3 regions of the Prochlorococcus sp. RS04 genome follow, and region 1 is predicted to be linked to each of the others. Evidence: predicted binding sites of a transcription regulator. Region 1 holds the regulator's gene; each other region holds the start of a gene.

What was found. The regulator NtcA, encoded in region 1, controls nitrogen genes in cyanobacteria. The targets are predictions, from matches to a motif close to GTANCNNNNGNTAC.
Region 2: queF (preQ(1) synthase) is a predicted target of NtcA. The motif match lies at 1,825-1,838, and genes of this name have one in related genera.
Region 3: BS621_RS07370 (Fe2+-dependent dioxygenase) is a predicted target of NtcA. The motif match lies at 1,554-1,567, and genes of this name have one in related genera.

The regions. Positions count from the first base shown of each region.
Region 1 covers NZ_CP018346.1:588,771-592,058, reverse strand. Annotated here, with positions in the region: gene thyX (FAD-dependent thymidylate synthase) at 1-262, opposite strand, end outside; gene dcd (dCTP deaminase) at 264-857, opposite strand; gene BS621_RS03455 (cob(I)yrinic acid a,c-diamide adenosyltransferase) at 862-1,443, opposite strand; gene ntcA (global nitrogen regulator NtcA) at 1,643-2,377, shown strand; gene BS621_RS03445 (DUF3084 domain-containing protein) at 2,417-3,288, shown strand, end outside.
Region 2 covers NZ_CP018346.1:1,089,134-1,092,421, forward strand. Annotated here, with positions in the region: gene purB (adenylosuccinate lyase) at 1-69, opposite strand, end outside; gene BS621_RS06025 (TlyA family RNA methyltransferase) at 350-1,162, shown strand; gene BS621_RS06030 (P-II family nitrogen regulator) at 1,164-1,502, opposite strand; gene BS621_RS06035 (hypothetical protein) at 1,527-1,772, opposite strand; gene queF (preQ(1) synthase) at 1,962-2,372, shown strand; gene BS621_RS06045 (cytochrome c biogenesis protein ResB) at 2,369-3,288, opposite strand, start outside.
Region 3 covers NZ_CP018346.1:1,340,566-1,343,853, reverse strand. Annotated here, with positions in the region: tRNA gene BS621_RS07380 (tRNA-Ser) at 370-454, opposite strand; gene BS621_RS07375 (extracellular solute-binding protein) at 519-1,541, opposite strand; gene BS621_RS07370 (Fe2+-dependent dioxygenase) at 1,644-2,309, shown strand; gene BS621_RS07365 (hypothetical protein) at 2,396-2,635, shown strand; gene BS621_RS07360 (carbohydrate porin) at 2,731-3,288, opposite strand, start outside.

The sequences.
Region 1 (3,288 bases):
AACTATCTGCATATCTCTGTGAAAATTCCTGGAAAGTAAATGATCTGTGTCTTAAAATTTGGGCAGCTATTCCTCTGTTAGTTTCTATTTGCAAGGTCATAAATGATTGTTCAAAAACACTCCAATGTTCGTTTTTAATGCAATAACTCAATAATTTAGAATAGTCTTCATTTTCCTGATTTTTTGGATTACTAACTCTTGCAATGTAAGCCATTGTTTTTTCTGCATCAGGAGTTAGCGAAATTAGTTCAACTTTACTCATTTCAGATCTTTGCAAGAGTTACTTTTTCTGGTTGGTTTTGATATTTACCTCTTCTATCTTCGTAGGTTGTAGAGCACGGATCACCTTCAAAAAAGAGTAGTTGGCAAATACCCTCTTCAGCATAAATTCTGCAATCTGCACCAGAACTATTACTAAATTCTAAAGTTAAATGACCTTCCCACCCTGCCTCTGCGGGCGTTGTATTAACAATAATTCCAAGTCGGGCGTAAGTACTCTTGCCTATACAAATTACAGTAATATTTTCTGGAACTTTCATCTTTTCTAAAGCAACTCCTAAACCATAGGAGTGAGCAGGAAGAATGAAAAAGTCTCCATCTTTATCATGGTGAAGAACAGTTTTCTCTAAATTATTGGGATTAAACTTTTTGGGGTTCATCACAGTCCCAGGGATATGTCTGAAAATTAGGAATTCTTTAGATGAAAGTCTTAAATCATAGCCATAAGAGGAACATCCGTAACTCAAAACTGGCTTTTGTTTATTGTCAGGCTCAAGATGTCTCACCAAATTTGATTGAAAGGGTTTAATCATACCTTCCGAAGCTTTTTGATTTATCCAGAGATCATTTTTTAGCATTGTTTTATGAGCGAAGTTCGGTAATTTGGTTAGCCATTAATAATAAATCTTTAGGTATATCTGTACCAGTAAGGATTACATCTCCTGATATAAATCGGTTTTCAAGTGTTGAAATCAAATCATCTTTATCGATAAATTTCATGTCAATAGCTAAAAAAATTTCATCAAGTATGATTTGATCATTTTCTCCAGACTGTAGTTCTCTTTTACAAAAATTCCATAATTCAATAGTAGATTCATAAATAGATTTTTTTAAAGTTTTATTATTTTCAATTGCTTCAGAATTATATTGATCATATGAATGAGATGATCTTACCCAGGTCAAATTACCGCATAGCTTTACTGCATGATCAACTCCTTGCTTTACCCCTCCTTTCATAAATTGTATTAGTAGCACTTTTCTGCCAAGAGCAGCATTTCTTAGAGAGTCTCTAATGATAGATGTATAGCTACCTCTATATGAAGATTGATAGATTTGGATTTGTCCGTTTTGTGGAAATTTTTTTAGGTTAATTTTGTTATCAGTATTTGTTTTTAAAACATCAAGGTTACCTTTGGAATAAATATGAGATGAGCTAATTACCATTATTTAGATTCTTTCTACATGCAGTATAATTAGAATCTATTAACGCTGCATATAGTGTAATTTTACTTAAAAAAGGTTTAAGCAACTTGAAACTGAATGAAAAAAGCTTGTTGATAAACCGATAAGAATTGAAAATTGTTACTGTTGATACAAGATATTTCAGGGTGTCTCCTTAAATTTTTTAATAGTCAAGATATTTATGATACCTGCTTCACGAGGATTCAACCGCTTTAGTTCGCAACAATCCGGACAAAGTAAAATTAACTCTGTTGGAGAACGTTTTCCAATCAATAGAACTTTAATGGAAGTTATTAAAGGTCTAGATGGTGCAAGTACAGAAATGGTTGAGAGATCTAAAACAATATTCTTCCCCGGTGACCCTGCTGAAAGGGTTTATCTTATAAGAAGAGGCGCAGTAAGACTTTCAAGAGTTTATGAGTCGGGTGAGGAAATAACTGTTGCTCTCTTAAGAGAGAATAGTCTCTTTGGTGTTTTATCCCTGCTTACAGGCCATAGATCTGATCGTTTTTACCATGCAATAGCATTCACAAGAGTTGAAATGATAACAGCACCTGCAAATTCTGTTTTAAGAGCTATAGAGGAAGATGCCTCAGTAGGACTATTACTTTTACAGGGGCTTTCAAGTAGGATCCTGCAAACTGAAACAATGATAGAAACTCTTACACATAGAGATATGTCTTCTCGTTTAGTGAGTTTTTTAATGGTCCTTTGTAGAGACTTTGGAGTTGCAGGTGAAAAAGGTATTACAATAGATTTAAGGCTTTCACATCAGGCAATTGCTGAAGCTATTGGTTCTACAAGAGTAACCATTACAAGATTATTGGGTGATTTAAAGGATTCAGGTCTTCTTAATATTGAAAGAAAAAAGATCACAGTGTTTGATCCAATTGCTCTTGCAAAAAGATTTAATTGATTCATCATAAATTATGATGTATTGAGTATATACAAAAGTGTGGCTTGGATTCTAATTGTTTTTTTAATATTACTTGGGGGATTAATTGCGCCATTTGGGGATATTCTTGGAACAAAGATTGGTAAAGCAAGATTTAGTATCTTAAAATTAAGACCGAAAAAAACAGCAACTATTATAACTATTTTTACCGGTGGATTTATTAGTTCAATATCAATAGGTTTATTGATTTTAGCAAGTGAAGAATTCAGACAAAGGCTTTTTGTTGATATTCCTTTTTTGCAAAAAACTTTAGATGAAAGTAAAAAGGCATTAATCCCTTTACAGGAAGAACGAAAAGAACTTGAGGGTAAAATTATTCAAAAAGAAAAGGAGTTAAATCAATTAAAAAATAATATTAAAGAATTTAGGAGAGGAAATATCGTTATTAAAAGAGGACAAACTTTATTTATTGCTGAGGTTGATTCCAGCTCAAATTTAAAACTTAACTTAACAGAAATCTTTAATGAAGCTGATAAATTTGTTAGAAAAATTGTTATCCCAAATAATAAAAAAGCAAGAAATATTCTTTTGTGGAGACCCAGTGATATTACAAAGATTGAGACAGTAGCTGCTAGCGGAGGTAACTGGGTTTTATTAATTAAATCAGCAACAAATGTTTTAAAAGGAGATAATTATGTTTTTGTATCTCCAGATTTATTAGAGAATAAATTTATAGTCAAAAAAGGTGATATTATTACAAGTTCTATTCTGGAAGCAAGTGATTTAAATAGTAAATCAATAAATCTAAAAATTAAATCATTGCTTAGAGAAACAAGAGATGAAATTAAGTCAAAAGGGTCGCAAGTTAGTGAAATTAATACAAGTGGAAATTTTGTAAAAAAAATTAGAGACTTTCTTAAAGAAAATCAAAA
Region 2 (3,288 bases), 500 kb from region 1:
CCAACTCTGGAATTTTGCGCTATCAGTCCAGATTTTCCCCATTTCGGGTAATGTGTAACGCTCGATCACAATTTTTATTAATTATCAATTTAAACTTTATAACCAAAATCGAATTATTGCTTTATACCTTAAAGATGTACTTGCCATTGAACATATTTGCCTGGTTTTTATTTTCTTATGTAACATTTTTCTGGCTAATTAAGAAAGCTTAAACATAAAAATGTTTGCATTTATTCCTATCCTAAATAATGGGTAATTTTTTAGTTCTTATTTAAAATTGGAAGGTATTAAAGAATTTAGATCTTAATCTTGTAGAAGTTCATTTTTCAGTCCTTTTATTGATTAATAGATGATTAAAAAAAGTAGATTAGACCTTTATCTTCTAAATAATGGTTTATGTGAAACTCGTCAAAAAGCCCAAGGTTTAATTCTTGCGGGTAAGGTTAGAGATATTAATGGAAAAGTATGGGATAAACCTGGACAACAAGTATTAATTGGATCTGAATTTTTTATTGATTCCGAACCTATGTTTGTATCAAGGGGCGGCGAAAAATTATTGGAGGCATTTAAAAAACTTGAAATTAAAGTAAAAGATAAAATATGTATTGACGCAGGAATCTCTACTGGGGGATTTACTGATTGCTTATTGCAACAAGGAGCAAAGTTAGTTTATGGGATAGATGTTGGTTATGGCCAGACTGCATGGAAGATTAGAAATAATCCAAAGGTCATACTTTTTGAAAGAACCAATATTCGCAATTTAAAACCTAAGGATCTTTTATCTAGAAGTAATGAATTACCAAATTTTGTTGTTGCTGATTTGTCTTTTATTTCATTAAAGTTAGTTTTTAAATCTATTGGTAATTTATTAGAAGGTGATTGTATTGAGGGAATATTTTTAATTAAACCCCAATTTGAGGTAGGTAAAGATAAAGTCAGTAAAGGAGGTGTTGTTCGCAATCCTAAATTCCATACTGAGGCTATACAGTCTGTTATCTATGCTGCTAAGAATTTCCAATGGAATATAAAGAATTTGATAGCTTCTCCGCTGGTAGGTCCTGCTGGGAATCATGAATATTTAGCTTGGATGAAATTAGGAAGTCAATCAAATAAAAGTATTAATAGTGAATATATACAAAATTTAGTAAAAGAAACTCTTTAAATTAAAGAGCTTCTTCGTCTTTGTCGCCAGTTCTAATTCTTACAACTGAATCAATTGATGTGATGAATATTTTTCCGTCTCCTATCTCTCCAGTTTTTGCTGCTTCAGCAATCGCATCTATCACTGAATTAACCTTTTCATCTTCTACTACAACTTCTACTTTGAGTTTTTGAAGGAATTCAACAGTAAATTCGGAACCTCTATATCTTTCAACTTGTCCTTTTTGCCTTCCAAAACCTCTAACTTCACTAACTGTCATTCCAACAATGCCGGAATTTACTAATGCAATTTTTACATCCTCCAGTTTAAATGGACGTATGATTGCTTCAATTTTCTTCATGATTAAAGATTGAACATTCCTATTTTAATTGTTTTTTGGGAAAACATCCAACATTGAAATATCAGACAAACATTCAACATTAAGGCCTGCATTCTTGGCGTCTTCAATTAATAGTTGGGAATTTTCTTCAGAAATTATTACTGTACTATTTGACAGCGCTTCCCACTGATCATTCTCAAAGTGTGTTTGAAGCCATAACATTCCAATTGCAGTTTTGGGTTGAAGGGATTTATTTAATTTGTTATCAATTGTTATCAAACAAATGTCCATTAATTTTCCATTGAACTAAACACATATAAACCTTTCGACTGACATTGTGAATGTTACTATTGATACAAAAATAAGATTTAACATCTTTTGACTTAGTCAATCGTAATACTTAGATTTGTTGATACTTTTGCGAATTTTTATCTTTATATATAGTTTTTATATAGGTTTAGTAAAAAAGTTCTACTAAAAATGAGTACAGCTAAATTAGAAGATTCGACTCAAAGACCGCTATATGGTGAAAGAATTATTGAAGAATCAAAAATAATTTGTTTCGATAATCCAAATAAGAAAAGAATTTATGAAATTTCTATTCAGTTACCTGAATTTACATGTAAGTGCCCCTTTTCTGGTTATCCAGATTTTGCAAAGCTAAATATTATTTATCAACCTAATTTGAAAGTCTATGAGTTGAAGTCTTTAAAACTTTACATTAATAATTTTAGAGACATAAAAATATCACATGAGGAAGTTGTGAATAGAATTATGGATGATTTAGTGAATGAAGGTTCACCTCACTGGATACATTTAAATGCTGCATTTAACCCCAGAGGGAATGTTTCTATGCAGTTAGATATTTTTAGTGGGCAGAAAAGAAATTAAAAATTTTTTATTTCGTCTGATAATTTAAAAAATTCTTTTTTAAAACCAACTAGATTTTTATTACTAAGGCCTCCAATAGATAACTTTTGTGATTCTTTATTTACCAGAATCCATAATTGGTTTGTTGGTATAAGACTTATTATTGTTCCAAAAATTATTAAGATAAAAGAAAAGTAAATAAATGGTATAGACGGATCATTTTTAATTATTAATCCACTGCTAGGGATTATTTTTTTAAGAGATACTTTTGAAGAGTTAACTTCTAAAGGATCGTCATTGATATAGAGATTATTCCCGGAAAAATTTTCTATATTCGAAATTTTAAGTGGACCATTTTCATTATCTATTGTTAATAGGAAATTTTTTTTTGTCTCCGATCCTAATTCAACTAAAACTCCCCAAACTTGATTACCGATTTCTGGAATCTCTTTTAATTGTAATTGATAAAGGAGATTATCTATTTCTAAAACAACATTTGATATTGCCCAATCTGCTTGATAAATCGTTAATCCTTTAAACCTGATTGGGTGATTAACTTTGGTTGTTTTCATTTCATCTAAATTTAAATCTTCAGAAGAAAAATTTAATTTTGAAATAAACTGTTTGGGCACTCCATCACTTTCACGTTCTATAGAAAAATCGACTAATTTTACATTGGCTTTTGAGTTTGTGCTCTCATTAACAAGATCTAAAGTTTCTCCTGGCAGTAAATATTGTTCTTTTGATTGACTTGTAAAACTTCCATATGCTGAACCTATAAGTAAAACTATTAATCCGATATGTACAACTAAAGGGCCGATTTTTCCAATTAACCCCTTTCTTGCAGAAATATGACTATTAAATTTGTATGTTTTCCATCCTTTTTTTTTAAGTAATAAATCTACTTTTGATATATGTTCTCCATCTTGATTGATTG
Region 3 (3,288 bases), 750 kb from region 1:
TCGCGACTACCCTTTCCAATTCAGTAGGAGTAGTAATAATTCAGGATTCAAAAGCACTTCATCGACTTTATGTACAGAAAAGTGCATAAGACTCGAAGAGGGCAAATAAATGCCCTATTATTCATTTTTAGGACTTCCAGAAACTATAAATTAACGGAGAGGGTAAAATTCAATTTCAAGCAACATATGCAGATACTGGACTATATGGGACTTATTTTTGAGTGATTAATTGCATATCCACCAACACATCCACCAACACAATCAGGCATACACTGGTAAATATTGGACTATATAGGACAAGAAACTTCTTTAAAAACCGATTTTGACTACATTATTGCCCACATAGAACTTTACAGGATGATTATTAAACGGAGAGGGTGGGATTCGAACCCACGAATAGTTTCCTATTAAACGATTTCGAGTCGTTCGCTTTCGACCACTCAGCCACCTCTCCGCCTGCTTATTAAGTATGCACGTAATGAAGAAAAAAATTATGGACTATATAATTATCTTAATTTTCAATCCCACCCTGCGTCTCTCATAAGTTTAATAGCTAAAGAATTTTTTTCTCCAAGATCTTCTACAGTTATTCTATCAGGGGTAAAGTCTCCAAAGTTCTTAACTATTTCATTCTGATTAACTTCCTTCAAAGGATGTTCAAAAGTTGGAGCAGCCAAACCTTTACTTCCTTCAGGAGATGCTAAGAATTCGAGAAGCTTAATCGCTTCGTTTTTATTTGTTGCGTACTTTGCAACTCCACCAGCACTAATGTTTACATGTGCAGGATTAGGTGTAAGAACTGTAGTTCTTTTAGCATATAATGCATCTCTTCTTCCATTTATTCCAGCGAGCATTCTTGCGACATAGTAATGATTAACGACACCAATACCACACTTTCTTTTTGAAACTGCTCTTACTATAGATATATCTCCTGGGAAAAAAGGTTGGGAAACATTAGAAATCATTCCACTTAACCAAGCTTTAGTTTCTGATTCACCTTTATTTAGTATCTGATTAGCGACTAAAGATTGATTATATGGACTTTTTCTATTTCTTAAACATACTTTCCCTTTTAAAGAAGGGTCAGCCAAATCAGTGTAATCATTGATCTTGCTAACATCAACAACTTTTGGATTGGCGACCATAACTCTTACTCTTCTTGTTAATGCATACCATTCCTTATTTGGATCTTTTAATCCAACAGGTACATCATTTTCTAAATTAGAAGAATTTATTGGTTGAAGTAATCCAGCTTTGGCTGCATTAGTGATTCTTGCGGCATCTACTAGCAATATTAAATCAGCTTGAGAATTTTTTCCTTCTCTTTTTAACCTTTCGATTAAAGATATACCAGCAGCCTCGATGAGTCGAACTTTTATACCAGTTTCTTCAGCAAATTTTTTGTAAACACTTCTATCTGTGTTGTAATGTCTACCAGAATAAACTTTGACTTCTTTTTCTGTTGAATTAGCAGGTATATTAATGTTTAGCAAAAATGTACATGTTAATACTGAGTTAAGTAGTTTTTTTAGATTTTGCACTTTTTCGAAATAGTATCTATGGTTACTTTATATCTATCTCCATAGCAAGGCCTCACAAAGAGAATTTCTATACATTGATTTGTATCATTTTTTATATCAAGTATGAATTATTTAACTCATAAACTATTGAATTCTGAAGAATTAGAAATCCTCAGAAAAAATTTAGCAAAAGATTCACTAGAATGGGAAGATGGCAAATTAACTGCCGGAAAGCATGCCGCTAAAGGAAAAAATAATTTACAACTGACAAGAGATTCAGATTTATCAATAAAGTTTTCTGGATTGATTACAAAAAAAATCCTTAGTAATGAACTAATCAAGAGCTTTGCTTTACCAAAAAAAATTCATGGAACAATCTTTTCAAAATCTACAAGTGGGATGAAATATGGACGTCATATTGATAATGCTTATATGTCGTCTGGAAGAGCAGATTTATCTTTTACAGTATTTTTAAATTGTAAAAAAAAATATGAAGGCGGTGCTTTATCAATAGAGGGGTTAAACTCAGAAGAAAAATTTAAACTTGATGCAGGTGAGATAATAATTTATCCAAGTACATATTTACATTCAGTAGAAAAAGTTATTGATGGTGAGAGATTAGTATTTATTGGTTGGATTGAAAGCTATGTAAAAAGCATTGAAGAAAGAGAATATTTGTTTGATCTAGATGCTGCGGCAAGATCATTACTTTCTAAATATGGCAGATCAGAAGAAGTTGATCTAATTTATAAATCATATTCGAATTTCTTAAGAAGACTAGGCAATTAAATAAGCAATTCAACAAGCATCATTTTATACATCGATTAGAAAGATTAGCCCAAACTATTTATTATGTACACAGAAAGATTAATTAAATGAACAAAAAAACTTCCATTGCATTATTCTTAGCAACAACTAGTGTAGTAGCTCTGACCTCTACTGGAAGCTCAAGCTTAAAAGCAGAAGAAAGTGACTTAGGAGGACTTAAAGAATGGAATACAGATATGCCTATAGAAGCTGATTTCATTCTTGATGAACAAGCTCAAAAATTGGCGGATGAAGCAGCAAAAGCAAGTGTATGTGTTCCTATTGGAGAAGGAGAAAATTGTTGGTAAACTGTAAACCATTCTAGAATTATAGATTACGAATTTTTAAAAGAAAAAAGGGGCATTTAAGTGCCCCTTTTTATATTAAGTCTAGAACCTAGAATTTAGAATTTAAACTTAGTAGTTACTGCTGCTCCAAAGATATCTTGATCAGTTGAACTTTGGATATCAGTTCCACCGAATACAGCAGGAATCACTGTTATTGAATCATTTGGCTTGAAGGAGTAACTTACTTCCCATAAGAATGGACTTAGGCCTGCATCATCAGCAGCTGCACCATTAGCTGTTTCATCAACCTTTAATGGCTGACCAAAACCTATTCCGATGTAATCAGAGTCTTGGAACATATCAGGCCAACCTAAACCAACAAAGTAACTACTTGCTTCTTTAACACTGTTACCTGTTTGCCCTTCCAGATTGATAATATCGTAACCAACAGAGATTTCAGGCATCGCACTTCCTGATTCTTCTGGCCTCCAGTATGCTCTTGCAGCATAAGCTGTAGCATTAGAGTCTTCCTCAACAGCTACTGCAGCGTCAGTTGCGTAGTAACTAAATGAAGACCAATCTTCATGTTGCTGAGACAATGAAAGAGAGACATGATACTGATCTTGTGTATAAGCGAGCATTGTATCCCATTTATGCTCATCTTCATTGGTTAA